DNA from 4 places in the Streptomyces sp. NPDC025806 genome. Region 3 is predicted to be linked to each of the others. Evidence: riboswitches for the same ligand, from Rfam matches in the RefSeq annotation. Region 3 holds a riboswitch; each other region holds the start of a gene.
The links. Region 3 has a riboswitch for cyclic di-AMP ahead of ACZ4E1_RS07635 (M23 family metallopeptidase). Riboswitches for the same ligand answer to the same signal wherever they lie in the genome.
Positions count from the first base shown of each region.

Region 1: another riboswitch for cyclic di-AMP. It lies ahead of ACZ4E1_RS37810 (M23 family metallopeptidase); the one in region 3 lies ahead of ACZ4E1_RS07635 (M23 family metallopeptidase).
Region 2: another riboswitch for cyclic di-AMP. It lies ahead of ACZ4E1_RS31565 (C40 family peptidase); the one in region 3 lies ahead of ACZ4E1_RS07635 (M23 family metallopeptidase).
Region 4: another riboswitch for cyclic di-AMP. It lies ahead of ACZ4E1_RS25390 (C40 family peptidase); the one in region 3 lies ahead of ACZ4E1_RS07635 (M23 family metallopeptidase).

Region 1 is NZ_JBVHMU010000031.1:11,823-18,700, reverse strand. It holds gene ACZ4E1_RS37825 (helix-turn-helix domain-containing protein) at 1-561, shown strand, start outside; gene ACZ4E1_RS37820 (DUF6126 family protein) at 572-736, shown strand; gene ACZ4E1_RS37815 (tyrosine-protein phosphatase) at 752-1,549, opposite strand; cyclic di-AMP (ydaO/yuaA leader) riboswitch at 1,917-2,109, shown strand; gene ACZ4E1_RS37810 (M23 family metallopeptidase) at 2,115-2,846, shown strand; gene ACZ4E1_RS37805 (SGNH/GDSL hydrolase family protein) at 2,970-3,788, shown strand; gene ACZ4E1_RS37800 (TetR/AcrR family transcriptional regulator) at 3,840-4,454, opposite strand; gene ACZ4E1_RS37795 (APC family permease) at 4,732-6,327, shown strand; gene ACZ4E1_RS37790 (acetate--CoA ligase family protein) at 6,864-6,878, opposite strand, start outside.
Region 2 is NZ_JBVHMU010000017.1:82,942-89,819, forward strand. It holds gene ACZ4E1_RS31550 (C40 family peptidase) at 1-967, opposite strand, end outside; gene ACZ4E1_RS31555 (hypothetical protein) at 1,316-1,669, shown strand; gene ACZ4E1_RS31560 (tellurite resistance/C4-dicarboxylate transporter family protein) at 1,647-2,600, opposite strand; gene ACZ4E1_RS31565 (C40 family peptidase) at 2,698-3,903, opposite strand; cyclic di-AMP (ydaO/yuaA leader) riboswitch at 3,912-4,115, opposite strand; gene pcrA (DNA helicase PcrA) at 4,414-6,878, shown strand, end outside.
Region 3 is NZ_JBVHMU010000003.1:111,941-118,818, forward strand. It holds gene ACZ4E1_RS07625 (M16 family metallopeptidase) at 1-1,332, shown strand, start outside; gene ACZ4E1_RS07630 (M16 family metallopeptidase) at 1,350-2,717, shown strand; cyclic di-AMP (ydaO/yuaA leader) riboswitch at 3,006-3,170, shown strand; gene ACZ4E1_RS07635 (M23 family metallopeptidase) at 3,183-3,968, shown strand; gene ACZ4E1_RS07640 (GntR family transcriptional regulator) at 4,232-4,918, shown strand; gene ACZ4E1_RS07645 (HPr family phosphocarrier protein) at 5,146-5,427, opposite strand; gene ACZ4E1_RS07650 (bifunctional acetate--CoA ligase family protein/GNAT family N-acetyltransferase) at 5,606-6,878, shown strand, end outside.
Region 4 is NZ_JBVHMU010000011.1:188,172-195,049, reverse strand. It holds gene ACZ4E1_RS25425 (adenosylmethionine--8-amino-7-oxononanoate transaminase) at 1-102, opposite strand, end outside; gene bioB (biotin synthase BioB) at 95-1,294, opposite strand; gene ACZ4E1_RS25415 (8-amino-7-oxononanoate synthase) at 1,452-2,636, shown strand; gene ACZ4E1_RS25410 (DUF397 domain-containing protein) at 2,617-2,850, opposite strand; gene ACZ4E1_RS25405 (helix-turn-helix domain-containing protein) at 2,901-3,752, opposite strand; gene ACZ4E1_RS25400 (ATP-binding protein) at 4,032-4,472, shown strand; gene ACZ4E1_RS25395 (DUF6328 family protein) at 4,557-5,078, opposite strand; gene ACZ4E1_RS25390 (C40 family peptidase) at 5,146-5,619, opposite strand; cyclic di-AMP (ydaO/yuaA leader) riboswitch at 5,623-5,749, opposite strand; gene ACZ4E1_RS25385 (hypothetical protein) at 6,172-6,480, opposite strand; gene ACZ4E1_RS25380 (ATP-dependent Clp protease proteolytic subunit) at 6,488-6,878, opposite strand, start outside.

The DNA.
Region 1 (6,878 bases), on a different contig from region 3:
CGCGCCCTGCGCCGCCGCGCCTCCCTCACCCTGGAGGCCGCCGCCCGCTCCGCCGGTCTGTCCCCGGCCCATCTGTCCCGTCTGGAGACCGGGCAGCGCCAGCCCTCGCTGCCGATGCTGCTCGGGCTCGCCCGGATCTACGGCACCACGGTCTCCGAACTGCTCGGCGAGACCCCGGCCGACCGCGACGCCGTCGTCCGGTCCGCCGCCATGGAGCCCACCGAGGCCGGCGGCTGGACCTACTTCCAGGCCGGTTCGCCCGGCCGCGCCATGCAGTCGCTGCGCGTCCACGTCCCGTACGGCACCCAGGGCGACATCGTGCGGGTGCACCCGGGGGAGGAGTGGCTGTACGTCCTGGAGGGGCGGCTCACCCTGCGCCTGGGCGACACCTCGTACCGGCTGGAGCCGGGCGACAGCGCCCACTTCGACTCGCTCACCCCGCACCGGATCGCCGCGGCGGACCGGTCCGGGGCCGAGCTGCTCTTCGTCCACACCCTGCTGCAGAGTCCGACCGCCGCCCTGTGCCTCGGCCCGGCGTCGGCTCCGATCCGAGAGGTCTGAGAGGCCCGACATGAGTGACGCGACCGAGCCCACCGACGCCCCGAAGCCCGCCGCCCGCAACATCGAGGACAAGATGCCGCGCGGCATCCTGGTGCGCGTTCTCCTCTACGTCTTCGCGGGACACGCCTTCGCCGCGTTCATCTACCTGCTCTTCACCCTGGGCGCGAACCGGTAGGCGCACCCGCGGCCGTCAGTCGAGCAGGCGCTCCCGCAGCCGGTCGCGGTCGGCCGCGGTGAGGCCGAGACCCTCCGCGAAGTAGCGCTCCGTGCCGCCCCAGTGCTGCTCGATGGTCTCGAAGGCCGCGCGCAGGTACTCGGCGCGGGCGTCGAACAGCGGGCTGAGCAGCTCCATGACCTCGGGGGAGTAGGCGTCCGGGGAGGTGGAGCTGCGGTGCACCTTGTAGCGGCGGTGCTTCGCGTTCGACTCCAGGTAGTCCGCCTCGATGGCCTCGCGCTCGACGCCGACCGCGAGCAGCGTCACGGCGATCGACAGTCCGGCGCGGTCCTTGCCCGCCGCGCAGTGCATCAGCGCGGGCACGCTGTCCTCGGCTACGGCGCGCAGCACGCGGCCGTGCTCGGCGGTGCGGTCGGTGATGATCGACCGGTACGAATTGATCATGCGGTCCGCGGCGCGGCCCCCGGAGAGCAGCGCGCGCAGCTGGTCCATGTCGCCGTCGCGGACCATCTTCCAGAACTCGGAGCCGTCCGCCGGGTCCGACAGTGGCAGGTTCACATTGCGCACGCCGGGCAGCGCGACGTCGGCGCCCTCCAGCTTCTGGTCCGCCGCGTTGCGGAAGTCGAAGATCGTGTGCAGGCCGAGCCCGGAGAGGAACGCCGCGTCCTCGGCCGTGGCGTGGGCGAGGTGACCGGAGCGGAAGAGCACGCCGGGGCGCACGCGCCGGCCGTCCACGGTGGGGAGGCCGCCCACGTCGCGGAAGTTGCGCACTCCGGTCAGCTCGGGCTCGGTGGACGGGGCGTGCTGCGTCACGGGTGCTCCTCCCGGTCGGGTCACCGGCGCTGCTCGCCGGCGGGCGCGCTCCCGACGATACGACATGGATTCAGAGGGCAACCATGTGTCCGTTTTGGCCTATTCATCATTAACTGTCCATAGATTTACGGACGTTGTCACCCGTCGCGTGAGCAGCGTCATATCCGTGACGGTCCGTGGTGGATCTTCCGGACGGCTTTCCCGGGAATTCCTTACGGTAAGGCGCCGGTAAAGCGGGCGAGGTAGACGCAGGGTGACACAGTAAAGGCGTGAACGATCAAGAAAAGGCAGGCCAGGGGGAATTCGGAACTTGTCGCTTCGTTTCTTGCTGCCCTACGGTCACGCTCATTCCGGTCGGAACGCCTAGTCCTGCCGCCGGCCGGATTCCTCACTACGACCCGTGACGGCAGGAGCGGGGGACCCACAGGCAAGAACGCCGCCCGGGAATTCCCCACAGCGGCTCGGGGTGAAGTCGTGTCCCTGTCAGGAATGGCGAGGGCGCGGCCGGACATCTCCCGTCCGAACCCGACAGCTCACCTCGCAGGCGACGGAGAGGAAATCCGCCATGCCCGCACAGGGTAAGCACCGCCGCCAGAAGTCCCACCGCCTCGGCCGCGCCGCCGCCGTCGTCACCGTCGGTGGCGCCGCGCTCGCGCTGCCGCTGATCGGCGCCACCGGTGCGCAGGCCGCCACCGCCCAGACCTACACGGTCAAGGCCGGCGACACGCTCTCCAAGATCGCCAAGGCGGAGAACGTCGAGGGCGGCTGGAAGAAGCTCTACGCGGACAACAAGTCCGTGATCGGCTCCGACGCCGGCCTGATCAAGCCCGGCGAGAAGCTCACCCTCGGCGGCGCCGCGAAGACCACGGCCACCCAGGCGAGCACCTCCACCGCCGCCTACGTGAAGCCGGTCGACGCGCCCGAGGGCACGCCGTACCACCAGAACGGCAGCATGTGGTCCAGCGGCTACCACACCGGCACCGACTTCGTCGTGCCCACCGGTACCCCGATCAAGGCCATCGCTGCGGGCACCGTCGTCTCCGCCGGCAACGGCGGCGCGTACGGCAACCAGGTCGTCATCCAGCACGCCGACGGCCACTACTCGCAGTACGCCCACCTGTCCCAGCTCGGCGTCTCGGCCGGCCAGGCCGTCTCCGCCGGCACGCAGATCGGCCTCTCCGGCGCGACCGGCAACGTGACCGGCCCGCACCTGCACTTCGAGATCCGCACCACCCCGGACTACGGCTCGGACGTCGACCCGGTCGCGTACCTGCGCGCGCACGGCGTCTCCATCTGACCCCACGCGTGATCCACACTCGGCGCCCGGATATTCCCCGGGCGCCGAGTGCTGTATCTCACCACTCGTCAACCCCTGGCTACGGTCGCGTAGGTCACAGGTCAGGGTGAAGGATGTGTGGTCGTGGCAAACGAATCGAGATCACTCAGCGGCGGCACGATTCGGTCCTATGTGGCGGTGGGGGACAGCTTCACCGAAGGCGTCGGGGACCCCGGACCCGACGGCAGCTTCGTGGGCTGGGCCGACCGGCTCGCCGTCCTCCTCGACGACCGGGTCCCCGAGGACACGTTCCAGTACGCGAACCTGGCCGTACGCGGCAAGCTCATCGACCAGATCGTCGAGCACCAGGTGCCGAAGGCCCTGGAGCTCGCCCCCGACCTGGTGAGCCTGGTCGCCGGCGGCAACGACATCATCCGCCCCGGCACCGACCCGGACGACGTGGCCGAGCGCTTCGAGAAGGCCGTGGCCCGGCTCTCCGAGGCCGCCGGGACCGTCCTCGTCGCCACGGGCTTCGACACCCGCGACGTCACGGTCCTCAAGCATCTGCGCGGCAAGATCGCCACGTACAACATGCACGTGCGCGCCATCGCCGACCGGTACGGCTGCCCGGTGCTCGACCTGTGGTCCCTGCGCTCCGTCCAGGACCGCCGGGCCTGGGACGACGACCGGCTGCACCTCTCGCCCGAGGGGCACACCCGGGTCGCCCTGCGCGCCGGACAGGTCCTCGGCGTGGACGTGCCCGCCGACCCGGAGCAGGCGTGGCCCCCACTGCCGCCGCGCGGCACCTTCGAGGTGCGGCGCGACGACATCCACTGGGCCCGCGAGTTCCTCGTGCCCTGGATCGGCCGCCGCCTGCGCGGCGAGTCCTCCGGCGACCGCGTGGAGGCCAAGGGCATCCTCGACCCGCACACCATCAAGGCCCACCTGGAGTCCGCCTCCTGAGTGACGATCCCGGCACCCGCGCCCGCGGGTGCCGGGATCCGCCTCTCAGGCTCAGGCGCGGGTCAACTCGGCCCGGTCGAGCCCCAGTTCACGGGCCAGCGCCTCGTCCGCCCACTCCTGCGTCCGGGCCCGGGACACCGCCGTGTCGTACGCCGTCATCTGCACGGCCAGACCGTCGAGCAGCGCCGTCACGCGCAGAGCCGACGCCATCGGGTCGGCGCACGTGAACTCGCCCGCCGCGACCCCCTCCGAGATCACCTCGGCCAGCGCGGCCTTCCAGCGGCGGTCCAGATCCCGGGTGACCTCCCGCAGCGCGTCCTCGCGCAGAGCCGCCGCCCAGCCCTCGATCCACAGCCGCCAGCCCTTGGCCTGCCCCGTCGGCCCGTACCAGCGCACCGCCGCCCGCAGCCGCTTGAGGGCGCTCGTGCGGCGGCCCAGCAGCTTGCGCAGATGCGCGAGGTCGCCCTCGGCGGCGTAGGTGAACGCCGCCGCGACGAGCTTCTCCTTCGTCGAGAAGTGGTACAGCACCAGCGCGTTGCTCACGCCGAGCGCCGAGGCCACGTCGGCGATGCGCACGGCGGCGACCCCGCGCGCCTCGATCTGCTCGATGGCGGCCCGCAGCAGCTCTTCGCGCCGCTCGGCCACGCTCAACCGGACTCTGGTCACCCGGTCACCCTAGTTGCCGTCGCGGCGAAGCGGCATCCGGGATCGCGTCGGGCCGGTGCGCGGGGCGGGGTCCGGCGCCACGTGCGCGGTCGCGTTCCCAACCGCTTCGTGCACGGCTCTTGACACCTTCTCGTGGCGCGCGCCACAGTCCACCTACCCGCTCTCTACTGACTGGCCATTCAGTCAATAGCCGGTCCCCGAGAAGCACCCGCGGTCTCCCCGGCCGCCCGCACCGCCGTCCCCGACCGAGCAGTCCTGTCGTCGCCAGGAGCCCTCAGTGACCCAAGCGCCGCCCGTTCCCACGCCCCCGCCCGCCCCGGACACCCCCGACCTCTCCGAGGGCTGGGGCGAGCAGCGTTCCCGGCTGCGCAAGGATCTGCGCCGCCTGGACGTGCTGTTCTTCCTCATCTGCACCCTCGTCGGACTCGACACGATCGGCTCCGTCGCCGCCCAGGGCCCGCAGGGCATCACCTGGATGGCGATCCTCGCCCTCGTGTTCTTCCTGCCCTACGGCCTGCTCGTCGCCGAACTCGGCTCGGCGTTCCCCGTGCAGGGCGGCCCCTACGTCTGGACCCGGCTGGCCTTCGGCCGGCTCGTCGCCGGCGTCAACCAGCTCCTGTACTGGATCTCCAACCCGGTCTGGGTGGGCGGCAGCCTGTGCATCATCGCCCTCACCACCTGGGAGGAGTTCTTCACCCCGCTGCCCGGCTTCTGGAAGTACGCGGCGGGCCTGATCTTCATCTGGGGCGGCGCCCTCGCCGTCGTGCAGTCCGTCCGCATCGGCAAGTGGGTGCCCATCGCGGGCGCCGTCGCCCGCATCGTGCTCCTCGGCTTCTTCCTCGTCTCCGTGGTGATCTTCGCCCTGGAGCACGGGGTGCACGCGCTGCCCGCGGGCGAGTTCGTCCCCACGTACGCCGGGTTCGTCGCGCTGGTCCCCGTCCTCATCTTCAACTACGTCGGCTTCGAACTGCCCAGCTCCGCCGCCGAGGAGATGAAGAACCCCCGCCGCGACATCCCGCTGTCGATCCTGCGCTCCGGCCTCGCCGCCGTGCTCCTCTACGGCGGCCCGATCCTCGGCATCCTGTTCGTCCTGCCCGGCAAGGAGATCGGCAGCCTCGGCGGCTTCATCGACGCCTGCAAGGCCGTCTTCACCGTCTACGGCGGCTCCATCGCGGCCGACGGCACCGTCACCCTCACCGGTCTCGGCTCCCTGTTCGGCGCGGTCGCCGCGGCCGGCCTCATCATCGGCCTGCTCACCTCCGGTGTCACCTGGGCCATGGGCGCCCACCGCGCCCAGGCCGTGGCCTGCGCGGACGGCGCCGGCCCCGCCTGGATCGGCCACATCTCCGAGAAGCACGGCACACCGGTACGGGTCAACATCCTGTCCGCCGTGCTCGCCTCGATCCTGTTCGTCGTCGCCCTGAACCTGACCGACGGGAACGGGGAGAAGTACTTCGCGGCCGGCCTGGGCCTGACGATCTGCACGACCTTCATCTCGTACGTCGTCATCTTCCCCAGCCTCGTCGTGCTGCGCCGCAAGTACCCGAACCAGCCCCGGCCCTACGCCGTACCGGGTGGCCGCCTGGGCACCTGGATCGTCGCCGCACTGGCCACCGGCCTGGTCGCCTTCACCGTGGTCGTGCTGATCTGGCCCGGCTTCGGCGTCGGCTGGTTCGGCACGGACGGCAACGCGGCCGACTCGCTGCCCGCGTCCTTCGCGGGCCAGCGCGCGGAGTACACCCTGAGCCAGGTCCTCCCGCTGCTCCTGTTCGTCGGCATCGGCCTCCTCTTCTACGCGTCGGGCCGCAAGGCGCGGGCGGCGCAGCGGGCCCGTGGGGTGTCGGACCGCGAGGACGTCCTGACCGGCGAGTGACGAGACGCGCCGCCCGCGTACAGAGGATCCCGCCCGGCTCCGGCCGTGCGGGATCCCTCGTGCGTCACGGGGCGTCTCGCCGGGTGGGGGCTGTGTCGGTGTGCGGCTTTGCCGCGGGGGGATGCTGCCGGTCGGGCGGTCGGCCGCCGCTCTCGTCGTGGCCGGCCGCGCTCCGCGGCTGAGCCGCTCACGACACAGCCCTACGCCCCTGGAATGCGGACCCTTCGGGTCGCATTCCCCGCGATGAAGGCCGAGCAGCGTCTGCTGCTCGGCCTGTTCGCCTCGTGTGGTGCGCCATCCGCCGCCGGGCGTGGCAGGCCGGGCTAGGGAGTGCCCCCATAAGGGGCGCGGGGCTGTGTCGATGTGAGGCTCCGGCGCGCGGGCGCGACCAGCTCCCACGGCGGACCACCCGGGGAGGACGCTCGGCGTCCACGGCGTCTACGGCGTCTACGGCGGTTCGCCGGCCGGGCCGGGGCACAGGGGAAAGGCCCCGCCGGGCCATGGCCGGGCGGGACCTTCATGCGCTGCGGTTCATCTCATCGCACCGGAGT
Region 2 (6,878 bases), on a different contig from region 3:
TCATCTTGCCGCCGCCGATGTACAGGCCGACGTGCGAGATCCCGGAGTAGAAGAACACCAGGTCGCCGGGCTGGAGTTGGGAGCGGGCGATGCGGCGGCCCGCGTTGATCTGGGAGTACGTCGTGCGGGGCAGGGAGACGCCCGCGGCGCGGTACGCGGCCTGCGTCAGGCCCGAGCAGTCGTACGCGGAGGGGCCGGTCGCGCCCCACACGTAGGGCTTGCCGAGCGCGCCGTACGCGTAGGAGATCGCCGCCGCCGTACGGGAGTTGGCCGCCTTCGCGGGAGCGCTCGCGGTGGTGTCGCGCGGGGTGGAGCGGGAGGCGCGGTCCGCGGCGGGCTCGCGCTCGGCCGGGGTGAGACGGTCGAGGAGGCGACGGGCCTCGGCCAGCTTCCGGGTGACGGTCTTCTTCTGGCGTTCCAGCTCGGCCCTGCGGGCCTTGAGGCGGCCGAGTTCGCCGTCCGCGCGCTCCCGGAGCTGGTCGATCTCGCGCAGCTCCTTGCGGACCCGGGTGATCGCGGCGGCCTGCCGGGTGCCCGCCCGCTCGGCGAGCGCGGCCCGGTCGAGATAGCGGTCGGGGGTGGAGGAGAGGAGCAGCTGCACGGACGGGTCGATGCCGCCGGTGCGGTACTGCGCCGCCGCCGTCTCGCCGAGGGCCCGGCGCTGGGTGCCGAGCGCGGCCTCCCGGCGGGCGGCCTCGTCCTGGAGCGCGGCGACCTTCTTGCGGGCCTCGCCCGCCTTCTCCTTCGCGCCGTTGTAGTGGTCGGTGGCGGCCTCCGCCTCCTGGTAGAGCCGGTCGACCTTCGCCCTCACCTGAGCGGGGGTGAGGTCCGGCTCCGCGTGCGCCGCGCCGCCCTCGAAGGCGGTGGCGGCGGTCGCCGCGGAGGCGAGCGCGAGGGTGGCCGCGGTACGGGCGGCCGTATGGCCACTGATGGAGCGCTGTTTCGGCTTGCGATGCGCTGCCGGCACGTTCAGCCACGTCCTTCCGGGTCGTACTGCACGCACTGCTTTCGTACGCCCGCCGAGAGGGGCTGTGACGCGTCCGGCGGCGGCCCGCACAGGGGGAGCGGACCGCCGCCGGACCTTTCTCGGCGGTGGTGGCCGACTGCCGCCCCTGGCCGGGCGGCGGTGGGGAGCCGGTCACCTGAGGAAGGACGCTAAACCTCGGCGTAACGGGTTGGTACCGGACTGTCCTCAACTGGCCCCTTTGTTGTGGGCTGTGGCGGAGTGTGAGCGTCCGGTGTTCGTGCGTGACCGGTGAGGAGGGGTGGGGGAGGGGTGAAAGGGGCCGATCGGCGCTTGGCTAGGCTCCGCCTCATGGACGTACTCCTGCACCTCTTCGTCGGCCTGCACATCATCGGCATCGCCTCGCTGCTCGGCGGGTTCCTCACGCAGATGTCGGCGCTGAAGCAGGGCACCGCCCGCTTCACCAAGGCGATGCTGCACGGCGCCCTGACGATGCTGGTGACCGGCGTCGCCCTCGTCGGCCTCAACCAGGCCCAGGACTACAGCGTCGACAACATCAAGATCGGCGTGAAGCTCGCGATCCTGATCGTCGTCCTCGGCATCGTCTACGTGAAGCGGGACGAGGAGAAGGCGGAGAAGCCGCTGTTCCTCACGGTCGGCGCGCTGACCGTGGCGAACATCTTCATCGCCGTCCTGTGGACCTGAGCGAGGAGTAGGCGGAGTAGGCGGAGGAGAGGGACAGGACCGCTCCCGTCGCCGTCGCGAGCCACACCGCGACCGCGATCCACACGAGCACCCGCCCCGGCGTCTCCAGCCACTGAGTCTCCACCGCGGTGGCGACCATCAGCGTCGCCACCGCCGTCATCCCCATCGGGAACACCGTCGACCAGCGCCGCACGTCGTAGTGCGGGCGCGGACGCACCACCTCGGCCACGCACAGCACGGCGTACCAGCCCAGATCGAGCGTGAGCAGCAGCCCGGCCATGAACCGCAGCACCTCGGTGTCCTGGTTGTTCCACAGGTCACCGGCCCGATCCGCGAGCACGAGCCGGGCCGCCGCGAGCGCCGAGATCGCGAGCGCGCCGCCCGCCACCCAGTGGTCCCCGGCCCCGGTCAGCACCTGCCGCAGATCGAAGCGGACGAACGCCGCCGCGTACACCACGAGCCCGAACCAGAAGAACCCCACCGCCGCGTAGCCCAGCCACGCCACGTGCGCCGACGCGCTCAGCGTCGCCCCCAGCACCGCCAGGGCCTGGGTCGCGACGCAGGTGATGAAGACGGCACCGGGCATCTTCGGCCGCCAGTGCCGCACCACGGCCACGAACAGCACCGGCCACACCACCACCGAGATCCCCAGCAGCACCTCGGCGAACCCGAGACGGCCGGCCAGCGCGTACCGGGTGCCGAGCACACACGTCGCGGCCACCGCCGTGAGTGCCGCGGGCGTGTCCGCCTCCCGCTCCCAGCGGCCCCGGTCCCCGAACAGGCGGGCGCAGAAGACGACCGCGAGCAGCCCCCACAGCGCCGAGGCCAGCACGAGGAACACGGCCGAGAGCACGTCCTGCCCGAGCAGATGGAGGCCGACCGAGACGATGCCGGTGGCCATGACGGCGGCGCCGGCGGCCGGCGGGATCATCGCCCAGGGGGAGGAAGGGGAGGGCGCTGCGGGGTCGGGGGTCCCGGGCACGTCCGGGCGGTCGCGGTCCACCGCCCGAACGTAACCGCGAGCGGCGTCAGGCGGGGCGCACCACGCTGTGGATCGACGCCGTGCCGTCGTAGTAGATGGACTCCTCGCGCACGTACGCGCCCGGCTTCGGGGCGTGGATCATGATGCCGTCGCCCTTGTAGATGCCGACGTGACTGATGTCGTCGTAGAAGAAGACCAGGTCACCGGGCTGGATGTCGGACAGCGGGACCGTCGTGCCGATCTCCACCTGGTCCCAGGTGGTGCGCGGCAGCGAGATCCCGGCCGCCTTCCAGGCCGCCTGCGTGAGCCCCGAGCAGTCGTAGGAGTCCGGGCCCGTGGCACCCCACACGTACGGCTTGCCCTCTTGGGCCTTGGCGAAGGCGAGGGCCTTCGCGGCCTTCGTGGCGTACGAGGTGTCGGTGGAGCCCGAGCCGGTACCCGAGCCGGTGTCCGAGCCGGAACCCGTCGAGGAACCGGACCCGGAGGCGTCCTCCTGCTGCTGCGCCTCCTCCGCGGCCTTCCGCTTGGCCTCCTCCTCGGCCTTCTGCTTGGCGGCGAGCTCGGCGGCCTTCTTGCGGGCCGCCTCCTGCTTCTGCCGCTCGATCGCGGCGAGCCGCGCCTTCTCCTCGGCCGTCAGCTCCGACAGCAGCTTCCGCGCGTCGGCGAGCTTGGTCTGGACGGTCTGCTTGGACGTCTTCAGCTCGGTCTGCGACGTGGTCAGCTGCTTGAGGCTCTCCTGCGCCTCGGTGCGCTTCTTCGCCGTCTCGCGCTGCTGCACCTGGTAGTCGTCGACCGCCTTCTTCTGGCGGGACGTCAGCCGGCTCATCAGCTGGTCCTGGGCGAAGTAGTCCTCGGGGTTCTCCGCGAGGAACATCGTCGCCGTGTCGCTCACCCCGCCCGTGCGGTACTGCGCGGCGGCGAACCGGCCGAGCTCCTCGCGGGCCGTGTTCATCTTCTCGGTGCGCTGCGCGATGTCGTCGAGGAGGTGATCGACCTGCTTCTTCTTGCCGGTGGTCCGCTCCTGCGCCGCGTTGTACTTCTGCGTGGCCACCTCGGCCTGGCGGTAGAGCGTGTCGACCTTCTTCTGCACCTCTTCGAGGCTCGGCTTCGCGGGCTGGGCCGGAGCGGCCTGGGCCGTCTGCGAGAGCAGGGCGACGGAGGTGAGGGCGGCGGTCGTGATGCCGACCGCGGGGGTCGTACGGGTGCCGCCGGTCATCCGGGAGCGGGTACGCGGCTTGCGGTGCGACGCCAAGGCAGGCGACTCCTTCCGTAATCCGCCTACCGGGTTAGCTGTCGGGTTCGGGCTCGTGCCCCATCGCTTCGGTGCGCGGTGGTGCACGTCGTACGGAAGGCTGCCCTACGGCCAACCATCCGGCGCCGCCGGACTGTTGACCGATTCACCCCAAGGTCGGTGGGTCCCCGGTTCCCTGCCTCTCGGCGTACGGGACTCGGCGGGGGCTGTCCGCTCGCCGCGTTGTTCGCGGGCGGGGGGACGGACTGCCCGCGCAGCACCGTAGCCAACTCGTGTTGCTGCTGTGAAGGTTGATGTTCGATATGCCCGATACGTTTTCGTGACCATTTCCATGATCTCTACGCCGCGGGCCCCGAACGGCCTTTGCTGTCGCGCTGGGTGACCAGGGCATCGCGAAGGGTGGTGCGACGTGTGTCACCGTGAGCGGGACGAGCGTCTCCGTGAATGCGAGGAGCGTCTCCGTGAAGGTGACGGCGGGCTGTCGGTGGGGCGGCCTAGACTCGGAGAGCGATGAGCAGCCTCTTTGACGACAGCTTCCTGGCCGGCCTCCAGTCCCCCGCGGAGGAGCCCCCGCCGCCGCCCGAGGACCCCGAGCACGACGGGGCCCCCGAGCCGCTCCCGGACGACCTGTTCGGGGGGAAGTTCGACGCGCCCGCGGACCGGGACACGCACTACCGCGACGGGGCGCCCCGCCCGGTCCTGGACCCGGAGGCCCTCCTGGAGGGGCTGAACGAGAACCAGCGGGCGGCCGTGGTCCACGGCGGCTCCCCCCTGCTCATCGTCGCGGGCGCCGGCTCCGGCAAGACCCGCGTCCTCACGCACCGCATCGCGTACCTGTTGGGTCAGCGCGGCGTGCACCCCGGCCAGATCCTCGCGATCACGTTCACGAACAAGGCCGCGGGCGAGATGAAGGAGCGCGTCGAGGCCCTCGTGGGCCCGCGGGCGAACGCGATGTGGGTCTCCACCTTCCACAGCGCCTGCGTCCGCATCCTGCGCCGCGAGTCCAAGCGGCTCGGCTTCACGTCGTCGTTCTCGATCTACGACGCCGCCGACTCCAAGCGCCTCATGGCCCTGGTCTGCCGCGACCTGGACCTGGACCCGAAGAAGTTCCCGCCGAAGTCCTTCAGCGCCAAGATCAGCAACCTGAAGAACGAGCTGATCGACGAGGAGGACTTCGCCGCCCAGGCCGCCGACGGCTTCGAGAAGACCCTCGCCCAGGCCTACGCGATGTACCAGTCCCGCCTGCGCGAGGCGAACGCGCTGGACTTCGACGACCTGATCATGACGACGGTCAACCTGCTGCGCGCCTTCCCGGACGTCGCCGAGCACTACCACCGCCGCTTCCGGCACGTCCTGGTCGACGAGTACCAGGACACGAACCACGCGCAGTACGCCCTGGTCCGCGAGCTGGTCGGCACCCCCGCCGCCCACGACGCGGAGGTGGAGGCGGGCGTGGACGCGCCGCCGGCCACGGACGACCCCGGCCCGGCCGAGCTGTGCGTCGTGGGTGACGCCGACCAGTCGATCTACGCCTTCCGCGGCGCCACGATCCGCAACATCCTCCAGTTCGAGGAGGACTACCCGGACGCGACGACGATCCTCCTCGAACAGAACTACCGCTCGACCCAGACGATCCTCTCCGCGGCCAACGCGGTCATCGAGCGCAACGAGTCGCGCAGGCCGAAGAACCTGTGGACGAACGCGGGCGCGGGCGCCCAGATCACCGGCTACGTCGCGGACACTGAGCACGACGAGGCCCAGTTCGTCGCCGACGAGATCGACCGGCTGACCGACGCGGGCGACGCGAAGGCCGGCGACGTCGCCGTCTTCTACCGGACCAACGCGCAGTCCCGTGTCTTCGAAGAGGTCTTCATCCGCGTCGGCCTCCCCTACAAGGTCGTCGGCGGCGTCCGCTTCTACGAGCGCAAGGAGGTCCGGGACGTCCTCGCCTACCTGCGGGTCCTCGCCAACCCGGAGGACTCCGTCCCGCTGCGCCGGATTCTGAACGTGCCGAAGCGCGGCATCGGCGACCGCGCCGAAGCCATGATCGACGCCCTCTCCCAGCGCGAGAAGATCTCCTTCCCGCAGGCCCTGCGCCGGGTCGACGAGGCGTACGGGATGGCGTCCCGCTCGACGAACGCGGTGAAGCGGTTCAACACGCTGATGGAGGACCTCCGCACGATCGTCGAGTCCGGCGCGGGCCCGGCGACGGTCCTCGAAGCCGTCCTGGAGCGCACCGGATACCTCGCCGAGCTCCAGGCCTCCACCGACCCGCAGGACGAGACCCGCATCGAGAACCTTCAGGAACTCGCGGCCGTGGCCCTGGAGTTCGAGCAGGAGAACGCGGCGGGGGAGGGCGCTGCCGAGGAGGGCGCGCAGGCCGAGGCCTCCGGCGGTACGCTCTCGGACTTCCTGGAGCGGGTCGCGCTCGTCGCCGACTCCGACCAGATCCCCGACGAGGACGACGACGGCAGCGGCGTCATCACGCTGATGACCCTGCACACCGCGAAGGGTCTGGAGTTCCCCACGGTCTTCCTGACCGGCCTGGAGGACGGCGTCTTCCCGCACATGCGCTCCCTCGGCCAGGCCAAGGAGCTGGAGGAGGAGCGCCGGCTCGCCTACGTCGGCATCACGCGCGCCCGCGAGCGGCTCTATCTGACCCGCTCCTCGATGCGCAGCGCCTGGGGCCAGCCCTCGTACAATCCGCCGTCGCGGTTCCTGGAGGAAATCCCGGCCGCGCACCTGGACTGGAAGCGCACGGGTCCGGCGACACCGTCGGCGACGGCCGGGCGCGGTGGCTTCGGCGGCTCCGGCGGCGGCTTCGGGAAGAGCGGTGTCGCGGCCTCGCTGTCCTCGACCCTGTCGTCGTCGCGCTCGCGTACGACGCCCGCGTTCGCCACGAGCCGGGGGCGGGCGGGCGACAAGCCGGTCGTGGCCCTCGCGGTCGGCGACCGTGTCACGCACGACCAGTTCGG
Region 3 (6,878 bases):
GCCGGCTCCGGCGGCCTGACAGCGACCGAACACCGGCTGGCCAACGGCCTGCGCGTGGTGCTCTCCGAGGACCACCTGACCCCGGTCGCCGCGGTCTGCCTCTGGTACGACGTCGGCTCGCGCCACGAGGTCAAGGGCCGTACGGGCCTGGCTCACCTTTTCGAGCACCTGATGTTCCAGGGCTCGAAGCAGGTGCCGGGCAACGGCCACTTCGAGCTGGTCCAGGGCGCCGGCGGCTCCCTCAACGGCACGACGAGCTTCGAGCGGACGAACTACTTCGAGACCATGCCCGCGCACCAGCTCGAGCTCGCGCTCTGGCTGGAGGCCGACCGCATGGGCTCCCTGCTCACGGCCCTCGACGACGAGTCGATGGAGAACCAGCGGGACGTCGTGAAGAACGAGCGCCGCCAGCGCTACGACAACGTTCCGTACGGCACCGCGTTCGAGAAGCTGACGGCCCTCATGTACCCCGAGGGCCACCCGTACCACCACACGCCCATCGGCTCCATGGCCGACCTGGACGCGGCCACCCTGGAAGACGCGCGGAACTTCTTCCGCACCTACTACGCGCCGAACAACGCGGTGCTGTCCGTGGTCGGCGACATCGACCCCGAGCAGACGCTCGCCTGGGTCGAGAAGTACTTCGGCTCCATCCCGGGCCACGACGGCAAGCCCGCCCCGCGCGACGGCGCCCTGCCCGAGGTCATCGGCGAGCAGGTCCGCGAGGTCGTCGAGGAGGACGTGCCGGCCCGCGCCCTGATGGCGGCCTACCGGCTGCCCCAGGACGGCACGCGCGCGTGCGACGCCGCCGACCTCGCCCTCACCGTCCTCGGCGGCGGCGAGTCCTCGCGCCTCTACAACCGCCTGGTGCGCCGGGACCGTACCGCCGTGGCCGCCGGTTTCGGCCTGCTGCGCCTGGCCGGTGCCCCCTCCCTCGGCTGGCTGGACGTGAAGACGTCCGGCGACGTGGAGGTGCCCGTCATCGAGGCCGCCGTGGACGAGGAACTCGCCCGGTTCGCCGACGAGGGGCCCACCGCCGAGGAAATGGAGCGGGCCCAGGCCCAGTTGGAGCGCGAGTGGCTCGACCGGCTGGGCACTGTTGCGGGCCGCGCCGACGAGCTGTGCCGCTACGCCGTCCTCTTCGGCGACCCGCAGCTCGCCCTCTCGGCCGTGCAGCGCGTCCTCGAGGTGAGCGCCGAGGAGGTCCAGGAGGTCGCCAAGGCCCGCCTGCGCCCCGACAACCGCTCGGTCCTCGTCTATGAGCCCACAGCGGCCGAGGACACCGACGAATCCGACGAGAGCGACCAGAGCGACGAGGAGGCGGGCCGGTGACCGAGCAGCTCGCGACCATGGACTTCCACCCCCGGCCGCAGGCGGGCGACGCCAGGCCGTGGGCCTTCCCGGCCCCGCAGCGCGGCGTGCTCGGCAACGGCCTCACGGTGCTGCGCTGCCACCGCCCCGGCCAGCAGGTCGTCGCCGTGGAGATCAACCTGGACGCGCCCCTGGACGCCGAGCCCGAGGGCCTCGACGGCGTCGCCACGATCATGGCGCGCGCCTTCAACGAGGGCACGGACAAGCACTCGGCGGAGGAGTTCGCGGCGGAACTGGAGCGCTGCGGCGCCACCATGGACGCGCACGCCGACCACCCCGGTGTCCGGGTCTCCCTCGAAGTGCCCGTCTCCCGCCTCCCGAAGGCGCTCGGCCTGCTGGCGGACGCCCTGCGCGCCCCCGCCTTCGCCGACAGCGAGATCGAGCGCCTGGTGCGCAACCGCCTGGACGAGATCCCGCACGAGAGCGCCAACCCGGCCCGTCGCGCCGCCAAGGAGCTCTCCAAGCAGCTGTTCCCCGCCACGGCGCGCATGTCGCGCCCGCGGCAGGGCACCGAGGAGACCGTCGCCGGCATCGACGCCGCCGCCGTACGCGCCTTCTACGAGCGGCACGTCCGCCCGGCCACCGCCACCGCCGTCGTGGTGGGCGACCTCTCCGGCGTCGACCTCGACACCCTCCTGAAGGACACGCTCGGCGCCTGGACCGGTGACACGGCGCAGCCGCGTCCGGTCCCGCCGGTCACCGCCGACGACACCAGCCGGGTCGTCATCGTGGACCGCCCCGGAGCCGTCCAGACGCAGCTGCTCATCGGCCGCATCGGCCCCGACAAGCACGACCGCGTGTGGGCCGCCCAGATCCTCGGCACGTACTGCCTCGGCGGCACGCTGACCTCCCGTCTGGACCGGGTGCTGCGCGAGGAGAAGGGCTACACCTACGGGGTGCGCTCCTTCGCCCAGGTGCTGCGCTCCACGGCGGACGGCACGGGGGCCGCGATGCTCGCCATCAGCGGCTCCGTCGACACGCCGAACACCGGACCGGCGCTCGACGACCTGTGGAAGGTGCTCCGCAAGCTGGCCGCCGAGGGTCTGACCGACGCCGAACGGGACACGGCGGTGCAGAACTTGGTGGGCGTGGCCCCGCTGAAGTTCGAGACCGCCGCCGCGGTCGCGGGCACGCTCGCCGACCAGGACGAGCAGCAGCTGCCCGAGGACTTCCAGGCCCAGCTGTACCGCCAACTGGCCTCCACGGGCACCGTGGAGGCCACCGCGGCCGTCGTGAGCGCCTTCCCTGCGGACCGTCTGGTGACGATCCTCGTGGGCGACGCCGCGCAGATCGAGGAGCCCGTCAAGGCCCTCGGCATCGGCGAGGTGACCGTCGTCGCAGGCTGACGCCGCCGGCTGACGACGCCACGCCCGGGCGGCAACGCCCGAAACGGGACGAAGCCCCGGAAGCCGCACAGGCCTCCGGGGCTTCGTGGCGTCACTCACGTTTCCCGCGGGCCGCGTTCGATTCACCCAGCACGTCACCGTGCGTCGTAAATGCCCGAATTGATGTAGAGGTTGCCCGTGTGCCCTGTGGCATGCGCTACAAAAGCCGGGATCCGTTTGTTGATTGAAAGATGTCCCGCTTAGCGTCGGTCCGGCTGTTCGCCACGTATGAGCCGCGCCCGCGGCCCCGGACAGTCATCGCCGAGTCCCCCACGGCGCGAGCCAGGGGAGCCGGGGACCCATCGCAGTCCCTGGGGTGAATCGGACGCTCTTCCCGTACGGGGAGGGGGCCCGTAGGAGACCTTCCTGCTCCGAACCCGTCAGCTAACCCGGTAGGCGAGAGGGAAGGAAAGGATCAGCCACTCCATGGCGTTCACCCGTGCCACCGGGAAGCATCGTCGTCCGAGCCGCCTCACGCGCACCACGGCGCAGGTCGCCGGCGTCGCGGCGCTCACCACGACCGGTGTCATCGGAGGCCTCGCCGCCCCCGCTCTCGCCGCCGACACCGCCGCGCCCGCCGACCAGAACGGTCTGACGCAGGCCATCGCGATCGGCGACACCCTGGCCGCCCAGATCGACGCCCAGGCGACCGCGCAGAAGAAGGCCGCCGACGAGGCCGCCGCGCAGAAGAAGGCCGAGGCCAAGCAGCGGGCCGAGGAAGCCAGGCGCGAGGCCGCCGAGAAGGCCGCGAAGGAGCGCGAGGCCAAGAAGCGCGCCGCCCGCGCGGCCGAGCGCAAGCGCCTCAACACCTACGTGGCGCCCATCTCCGGCTCGTACGTCTCGACCGCCTACAAGGCCTCCAGCGGCCTGTGGTCCTCCGGCAGCCACACCGGCATCGACTTCCACGCCGCCAGCGGCACGAGCGTCCACGCGGTCGGCTCCGGCACCGTCGTGGAGGCCGGCTGGGGCGGCGCCTACGGCAACAACATCGTGATCAAGATGAACGACGGCACGTACACCCAGTACGGCCACCTGTCGTCCATCGGCGTCTCCGTCGGGCAGAGCGTGACGCCCGGACAGCAGATAGGCCTCTCCGGCGCCACCGGCAACGTGACCGGCCCGCACCTCCACTTCGAGGCCCGTACGACGCCCGAGTACGGCTCGGACATCGACCCCGTCGCGTACCTCCGCTCGCACGGCGTCAACGTCTGACCCGACATCCGCAGCACCGCAAGAAAGCCCCGGCCGCGTGCCGGGGCTTTCGCGTTCCGGCGTTCCGTCGCACCTTCACCAGGTCCCCGCGTCATCGCTGTCCAAAAAATATCCCTGAATTCGGGGCTCCCGTCGGAAATTCGGGTGAGGTGGAATAGAGTCACTGGACGAGCGCGCGGAAATCGGTGCCGATCGCGCTTTCAGGGGCGTCCGCCGTCCGCGTTTCGCGGGGGCCGGGCGGAGAGCAAGGCGGAGGTCGGGGCATGCGCATTCCCGCGCACTCGGTATGCACGGCGATCCGCGACGACATCGTCGCGGGCGTGTACGAGCGCGGCAGCAGACTCACCGAGGAACTGCTCGCGCGCCGCTACGGAGTCTCGCGCGTCCCGGTCCGCGAGGCGCTGCGCACCTTGGAGGCGGAGGGCTTCGTCGTCACGCGCAGGCACGCGGGCGCGTGCGTGGCCGAGCCCACCGAGAGTGAGGCGGCCGACCTCCTGGAGATCCGCATGCTGCTCGAACCCCTGGGCGCCGCCCGCGCGGCGCAGCGTCGCACGGACGCTCACCTCAAGGTGCTGCGCGGCCTGGTCAGGCTGGGTCAGGAGCGCTCGAAGGAGGGGAGCGGCGAGGATCTGCGCTCGCTGGGGGCCTGGTTCCACGAGACGCTCGCCCAGGCCTCCGCCAGCCCCGGCCTCATCACCCTGCTCACCCAGGTCCGGCACAAGATCGCGTGGATGTACGCGGTCGAGACCCCCGAGCGGCCGGTCGACTCCTGGGCCGAGCACGGCGCGGTGGTCGACGCGGTGGCCCGTCGTGACGTCGAGCGCGCCCGCGCCCTGACGGCCGCGCACATCGCTCGCGAGGCGACGGTCCACCGGCTGCGCGTCCCCCGCGCGAGTGAACGCGTGAGGACTTCGCAACATGCCGTAAACACGACCGGGCTCCACCATTAACACGGCCGCCGTATACAAAGACGTACGGCATTCACGGAACGGTCCGTCCGGAATTTCCCCTGCCTGAATTCCGGTGGGGAATCAATCCGGTGAATCTTTCTGCGATGAATTGCCGTCGTGTTCTGGGCTCGGCAGCGGAAATGCTGACGGAAAAAGCAGAGCCGCGCGCTCCCGGAGGGAACGCGTGGCTCTGCTGTCGAGCGCCGTGCAGCCGGCGCTCAGCGATTTCAGACGGTCTCGGGAAGCTCGTCGAGGCCCTCGGCGACCAGCTTGGCCAGACGGTCGAGCGCGACGTCCGCGCCCTCGGCGTCGGAGGCGAGGACGATCTCCTCGCCACCCTGGGCGCCCAGGCCCAGCACGGCGAGCATGGAGGCGGCGTTGACGGGGTTGCCGTCGGCCTTGGCGATGGTCACGGGGACGCCGGAGGCCGTGGCCGCGCGGACGAAGATGGAAGCGGGGCGGGCGTGGAGACCCTCGGCCCAGCCGACGTTGACGCGGCGCTCAGCCATGTGATGCTGCCCTTCAGGTGACTCAAGGTTGTCTAGACCATTCTAAGCACACCGGGCTGCGGACCCGGATCCCCCGGGCGCACGGCCCTGCGGACCCCCTCAGCGTGCCCCCGGGCCGCCGGGCACGCGACCTGTACGACAGGCGCCACTTGTCGGTGGTCCGCCCTACTCTTGCCGCATGGAGACCCCGTCGGACCGGCACGCCTACCCCGCCCACTGGGAGGCCGACGTGGTGCTGCGCGACGGGGGCACCGCGCGGATCAGGCCCATCACCACCGACGACGCGGACCGGCTGACCAGCTTCTACGAGCAGGTGTCGGACGAGTCGAAGTACTACCGCTTCTTCGCCCCCTACCCCCGGCTGTCCGCGAAGGACGTGCACCGCTTCACCCATCACGACTACGTGGACCGGGTGGGTCTCGCCGCCACCGTGGGCGGCGAATTCATCGCGACCGTGCGCTACGACCGGATCGACGCGCACGGCCGGCCCGCCTCCGCGCCCGCGGACGAGGCCGAGGTCGCCTTCCTGGTGCAGGACGCCCATCAGGGGCGCGGCGTGGCCTCCGCCCTTCTGGAGCACATCGCGGCCGTCGCGCGCGAGCGCGGCATCCGCCGGTTCGCCGCCGAGGTGCTTCCCGCCAACACCAAGATGATCAAGGTCTTCACGGACGCCGGATACACCCAGAAGCGCAGCTTCGAGGACGGCGTCGTGCGCCTCGAGTTCGACCTGGAGCCCACCGAGGCCTCCCTGGCCGTGCAGCGCGCCCGTGAGCAGCGCGCCGAGGCCCGCTCCGTCCACCGCCTGCTCGCCCCCGGCTCCGTCGCCGTGATCGGCGTCGGACGCACCGCGGGAGGCGTCGGCCGCAGCGTCCTGCACAACCTGAAGGACGCCGGTTTCACCGGCCTCCTCTACGCGGTCAACAAGGCCTACCCGGAAGGCCTCACCGAGGCCGAGGGCGTTCCCGCCCACCGCTCCGTCCGCGACATCGACCCGGCCGTCCCCGTCGACCTGGCCGTCGTCGCCGTCCCCGCCCCCCAGGTGCCCGAAGTCGTCGCCGAATGCGGCGAGCGCGGCGTCCAGGGGATCGTCGTCCTGTCCGCCGGATACGCCGAGAGCGGCCCCGAAGGACGCGAGCGCCAGCGCGCCCTCGTCCGCCAGGCCCGCACCTACGGAATGCGCCTCGTCGGGCCGAACGCCTTCGGGATCGTCAACACCTCGCCCGACGTGCGGCTCAACGCCTCGCTCGCCCCCGAGATGCCCCGCCCCGGCCGCATCGGACTGTTCGCCCAGTCCGGCGCCATCGGCATCGCCCTCCTCTCCCGCCTGCACCGCCGGGGCGGCGGCGTCACGGGAGTCACCGGGGTCTCCACCTTCGTCTCCGCGGGCAACCGCGCGGACGTCTCCGGCAACGACGTCCTGCAGTACTGGTACGACGACCCCGACACCGACG
Region 4 (6,878 bases), on a different contig from region 3:
GGGCTCCTGCCGGCCCGGCATGGGCCCGTACGGATGCCAGACGTGCTGCCGGTCGAGCGCGAGCAGCTCGGTGACGCGCGGATCGGAGGGCTGATCAGGCATTGGGGGCGAGATCCGTCCCCGCGCCACGACGGCGCACCGCGACCAGATCGGTGCGTGCCTCGGACACCGCCGGCTCCTGAGGGGCGGCCTCGGCGGCGTGGGAACCACAGCCCCCACCGGCCTCGGCCTCGTGCGATCCGCAGCCGCCGCCCGACTCCGTACCGCACACCGAGCCGCAGCCCGCCTCCGTGCGGTGCTCGGGCAGGGTCACCTGGTCGGCGCCCTCCACCTCGAAACCTGCGTCCGCGATCATGTCGAGGTCGGCCTTGCCGGCCTGGCCCTCGCTGGTCAGGTAGTCGCCCAGGAAGATCGAGTTCGCGATGTTCAGCGCCAGGGGCTGCATCGAGCGCAGGTGCACCTCGCGCCCACCCGCGATCCGCACCTCGACGTCCGGGCAGACGAACCGCACCATGGCGAGGATCCGCAGGCAGCGCTGCGGCGTCAGGTTCCACTCCTTGGCCAGCGGCGTGCCCTCGAACGGGATCAGGAAGTTCACCGGCACCGAGTCCGGGTCGAGCTCACGCAGCGAGTAGACGACGTCGACCAGGTCCTCGTCGCTCTCGCCCATGCCCGCGATCAGACCGGAGCAGGCCGACAGGCCGGCGGCGTGCGCCTTCTGCACGGTGTCCACGCGGTCCGCGTAGGTGTGGGTCTTGGTGATGTCCCCGTACGTCGCCTCGGACGTGTTCAGGTTGTGGTTGTACGCGTCGGCGCCCGCGGTGCGCAGCCGCTCGGCCTGGCCGTCGGACAGCAGCCCGAGACAGGCGCAGACCTCGACGTCCTCGTTCTCCGACTTGATCGCGTCGATGGTCTTCGCGACCCGGTCGACGTCCTTGTCCGTGGGACCGCGCCCGCTCGCCACCAGGCAGACCCGCTTGGCGCCGCCCGCGACACCGGCGGCCGCCGCCTTGGACGCCTCGTCCGGCTTGAGCCACGTGTACTTGAGGATCTCCGCCTTCGAGCCGAGGCGCTGCGAACAGTACGAGCAGTCCTCGGGGCACAGCCCCGACTTCAGGTTCACCAGGTAGTTGAGCTTGACCCGGCGGCCGAACCACTGGCGGCGCACCTTCCCGGCCGCGGCCACCACATCGAGCAGTTCGTCGTCCGACGTCGCCAGCACGGCGAGCGCCTCTTCACGGCTCGGCAGCTCGCGCCGAAGCCCCTTGTCCACCAGCGTGTTCAGCAGGTCCATGGCCTCAGATCCTGACCTATGGCACCGCTCCCGCGAAAGGAGACTTCGCACAAAGCGTGTCGTTCGACGTGTGGGTATCACCACATCCTGACCCGGTGGCGGGGCGGCTAGGGTCTGTGCATTACCTACAAAGCGTCCTCTGTGCAACGAGGGAGTCATGGCCGCAGCCCGCTCTTCTTCCGACGGTTCCGCGTTCGACTGGATCGACGACCGGCGCCGCGGCCGTGAGGCCGCCGGGCTCGTGCGCAGGCTGCGCCCCCGCCCCGCGGACTCCCCGCTCCTCGACCTCGCGAGCAACGACTACCTGGGCCTGGCCCGGCACCCCGAGGTCGTCGAGGGCGCCGCGCGCGCCGCCCGGCGCTGGGGCGGCGGAGCCACCGGTTCGCGTCTGGTCACCGGCACCACGGAGCTGCACACCCGGCTGGAGCGGGAGCTCGCCGCGTTCTGCGGCTTCGAGTCCGCGCTGGTCCTGTCCTCCGGTTACGCCGCGAACCTCGCCGCCGTCACCGCGCTCGCCCCGCACGGTTCGCTGATCGTGTCCGACGCGGGCAACCACGCCTCCCTCATCGACGGCTGCCGGCTCGCGCGCGGGACCACCCAGGTCGTGCCGCACGCCGACCCGGAGGCCGTCCGCAAGGCGCTGTCGACGCACGACGGGCCCTCCGTCGTGGTCTCCGACACCGTCTTCTCGGTCGACGGCGACCAGGCTCCGCTGTCCGAACTCTCTAATGCGGCCCGGGAGTTCGGAGCCGGCCTGATCGTCGACGACGCGCACGGGCTCGGCGTGCTCGGCGCGGGCGGGCGCGGCGCCGCGGACGCGGTGGGCCTCGCGGGCGCGCCGGACACCGTCGTGACCGTCACCCTGTCCAAGTCCTTCGGCAGCCAGGGCGGCGCCGTGCTCGGCCCGGCCCGGGTCATCGACCATCTGGTCAACACGGCCCGTACGTTCATCTTCGACACGGGACTCGCGCCGGCCGCCGCCGGTGCCGCCCTCGCCGCGCTCGAACTGCTGCGCGCGCGGCCCGAGCTCGCGCGGCAGGCGGGGCAGGTCGCGCGATCGCTGCACGAGAGGCTCGTCGCGGAGGGGCTCACGGCCGTCGAGCCTCAGGCGGCGGTCGTCTCCGTGCGGGCCCCCTCGCCGGACGAGGCCGTGCGCTGGGCGGCGGACTGCCGGGCGGCGGGCCTGTCGGTCGGCTGCTTCCGGCCGCCGTCCGTGCCCGACGGGATCTCCCGGCTTCGGCTGACCGCCCGCGCCGACCTGACGCAGGATCAGATCGCCGAGGCCGTCGGGGTGATCAGCCGCACGGCGCCCGCCGGGGCGTTCACCGCAGGGAGTCGATGAACCCCTCCCACGCGGCGGGGGTGAACAGGAGCGCGGGCCCGGCCGGGTCCTTGGAGTCGCGGACGGCGAGCCGCCCGGCGACGGCGCGGCCGGCCGGCCGCGCCGTCTCGACACAGTTGTTGGCCCCCGTGCTGCGGCTGCTGCGGCGCCATCGCGCGGCGCCCAGAAGCGCGGTGGAGGGGACGGTGGGACCGTGCCGAGGCGGAGCGGTCATGGTGCCTCCTTACCCAGCGCCGGGGCAGCGCGAGGCGTCGGCGTCCTCGCCTACCCGGCGATCTGTGCGATGAATTCCAGCGAGTCATCGGGCGGAAGTGCGTGGAGCAGGAGAGCGTCGAAGGCGTGTGCGTACGCCCTGAGGTCTTCTTTCCGCTCGAGATAGAGGCTATTCGTCAAATGGTCGAGGACGACCACATCCAGATCGGATGTGTTCGGAAACGAGAAGACTACGAACGGTCCGGTCAGGCCGATGTGCCCACCCGCGGTGAACGGAAGCACCTGGATCCGGACATGCGGCAGCCGCGCCGCCTCCACCAGCCACGCCAACTGCCCCTCCAGCACCCCCGGTCCGCCCACCACGCGCCGCAGCACCGCCTCGTCGAGCACGGCGGTCAGCTCCAGCGGCGGATCCGCCCGCAGCACGTCCTGCCGCGCGAGCCGCACCTCCACCAGGGCGTCGATGTGCCGCTCCGGCGTCCCGGCGAGCACCGAACGCGTCACCGCGCGCGCGTACTCCGGCGTCTGGAGCAGCCCCGGCACCACGCTCGTCTCCAGCGTGCGGATGCGGCAGGCCTGCGACTCCAGACTGATGAAGTCCCGGTACGAGGGCGGCAGCAGCCCCCGATAGGCGTGCCACCAGTGCTGGACACCGGCGTCGTCACCGCCGGCCAGCGCGACCACGAGCTCGCGCAGCCGGGGGTCCCTGGCCTCCAGCGCGTCGAGCAGCAACAGCACGTCCGACGGCTTCACGCCACTGCGGCCCGTCTCGATCCGGCTCACTTTCGACTGGTGCCAGCCCACGAGCCGGGCCGCCTCGCCACTCGTGAGCCCGGCGCTCACCCGCAGCGCGCGCAACTCGGCGCCGAGCTTGCGGCGCCGCACCGCGGGACCGTACTTCATGCTGACTCCTCAGGCTTCGCGGCGCGGCGGCCGCGTCCTCCCGGCCCGTTCGGCTGCGCTCACCCGCACGACGGTAGAACACCCCGGGTGCGCCCGCCCAAATACGGTCTACCGTCGTAGAGTTCACCGCTTCGAGCGACAGATATATGCATATCTTGGGGGATCGGCTGCCCGTGAGCAGGCCCGAGTGGCACTCTGGCGCGAAGCAGTCGGGGGCCGCGCGCGAGAGATCCGCGAGTGCCGGACAAGCGGCCCCGGCGGGAAAGGGACGACGTCGCCATGGCAGATCACCAGGAAGCATCCGTCACGCTGCCGAGCGACCCCGCATCGGTGTCGGCCGCCCGCTCCTACGTCGCCACCGTGCTGACCGAATGGGGCATGCCGGTGGACTGCGACACCGCCGACACGGTGCGTCTGATCGTCTCGGAGCTCGCGACCAACGCGGTGCAGCACACCCGCGGGCAGTCGCCCACCTTCACCGTCGACCTGGAGCTGGAGCGCGACGAGCATCTGCGCATCGGCGTCACCGACAGCCACCCGCGCTATCCCAAGCGCCTGCCCGCCGCCGTCCAGCAGGACAACGGGCGGGGCATGGTGATCATCCGCTGTCTCACCGCGGAGTGCGGCGGCAGACTCTCGGTCGCCCCGACCCCCGAGGGCGGCAAGACGGTGTGGATCGCCCTGCCCTGGGTCACCGCGGCGCGGACGGCCGTGTACTGATCCTCGTTCCGCGCCTCAGAGCGGCCCGGAACGCCCGGGACCGCCGGAACGCCCCGCGGCGCCGCACCACGGGCCGGGAGACCGTCACCGGGAGCGCCCGTGCCCCTCGGACGTGCCTTCCGCCGGTGGAGCCGCTCGCCGCCTGACGAGCGCCCGCCGCAGCAGCCACGGCATGACCGCCCACAGGCCCGCGCACACGACGAAGGTGCCCACGCCGGCCGCGATGCCCGCGGCGCGGTTCAGCGTCACGTCGACCACCAGGAGCACCGAAGCGCTCAGGGCGAGCACCAGCGCCCCCATGCCGCAGGCCGCGAGCCGTGAGGACACCCGGACGATCTGCGGCTTCGCTCCCAGGTGGAACAGGACCCGGTGCACGGCCGCCGGCGCGGTCAGCAGGGCAGCCGCGAGGACGGCGAGGAGCAGCGTCGTCACGTACGTGGCCCGCTGCACGGTGTCCAGGGACGGGAAGCGGGCCGTGAACGCGAGGGTGAGCAGGAAGGCGAACAGGAACTGCACCCCGGTCTGCATGACGCGCAGTTCCTGCAGCAGCTCACCGAAGTTGCGGTCGGCCCGCTCCAGCGGCGTCTCGTTGCGCTCGTCGTCCATGACGCATGGGTATCCGCCGGCGCGGGTCTCAACCCCTCACGACCCCCGGGCGGCCGTGCGGCGGGCCTCAGCGCACCCGGCCGTACCAGACGCTCTTCGTCCAGATCTTCTGCAGCCGCACGACGTCCCCGGTCTTGGGGGAGTGCCAGATGCGCCCCTTCCCGGCGTAGATGCCGACGTGGTAGACGCTGCGGCCCGAATGGAAGAACACCAGGTCACCCTGCTTGCGGGTGGAGGCCGAGACGTGGCGGGTCTTGTTGTACTGCTGCGCGGCCGTGCGGGGCAGACTCTTGCCCGCGCGCTTGAACGAGTAGAGCGTCAGTCCGGAGCAGTCGAACCGGTGCGGCCCGGTGGCGCCCCACCGGTAGGGCGCTCCCTTCTTCGAAGCCGCGATCTGCAGCGCCTTGGCCGAGGCGGTCGCGGCCGAGGCCTCGGCCGCCGCGCCGGGGACCATCAGCCCCGCTCCGGCGACCGCGAGGGTGAGGGCCGAGGCCGTTCCGGCCCGGCTGAGCAGCGAGGGAACACGATTGAGCGCAGTCATGCGCAACCCTTCGTCAACCGCCTGCGAAGGATGACCTGTCGGGTTCGGACTGGCGAAGATGCCCGGCCGCACAACGCGGCTTCACCCCAAGGGCCCCTCGTCCGCAACTCCGGCTGAGCTGCGGCGGCGGCCCGTCGTGCCTGGGTCCTCCACTCCTGCCGATGCACTTCTGTCGACCTGGCATCCGTGCGGCGGCAGGACTCGGCGTCCGCACGGACCGCCCCGCCGCTGTGGCGGGGGCTTGTCGTCGGAAGGGATCTTGACGCACTCGTGTCGTGAAATCCGAGCTGAACCAGCGGTAAGTGAGGCTCCTCACCTTTGATCCGTTCAGGTGGACAGTGCGGCATTCGATCTTCTGTCGAGGGGGCCGACCATGCCCGCACCAGCGGCGGAACCGAAGATTCCGCTGTCCGCCTACAGTTCTGGCGCAACTCCTTCGGCCCCTATGTGCGTACGACCGTCTACGCCGAACGGGGGTACCTCTTCTGGCTCGTTTGGGTCGCCCCGCAGACAGTTCGAGCCGTTTCGAGCTGCCGATGACCGCAAAGGTCCTCAACCGACCGTTTCGGGCGGCAAGGTGACCCTCTGTGTCCGCCTCTCGCCGTCGAGGACCCGCAGCGCGCGGGCGAGGGTGGACGCGTGGACCTGGCTCTCGCCCCGCCGGTGCATCAGGTCGAGCGCGTCCCGCAGTTCGGTCGCCCGGCTGACGAGGGCCTGTGCCGCGCGCAGCCCCCGATAGGTGTCGTCGCCCCGCGCCGGATTGATCCGCGCGATCAGATCGACCACCTCCAGATAGCGGTCGATCAGCTCGCACTCGGCCCGTGTCAGCGCGGGCAGGGGCGGCAGTTCGGGTGGGTACATCGACGGGTCACCTCCGCCCGGGCGTGCTCTGCGCCGACGTCTTGCGGCTCTGCACGACCTGGTCCACCAGACCGTGCTCCAGGGCCTGTTCGGCCGTGAGGACCGTGTCCCGCTCGATGTCCGCGTGCACCTGGTCCCTGGACCGGGACGAGTGCCGCGCGAGCATCTCCTCCAACTGCTCGCGCATCCGCACGATCTCCCGCGCCTGGAGCTCCAGGTCGGTGGGCTGCCCCTGGACCGGCTCCGGCAGAGCCGGCTGGTCGAGCACCACGCGGGCGCCCGGCAGCATCGTGCGCTTCCCCGGCGCCCCGGCCGCGAGCAGCACGGCCGCGACCGAGGCCGTCTGCCCCAGGCAGGTCGTCGCGACCTCGCAGCTGACGAACTGCATCGTGTCGTAG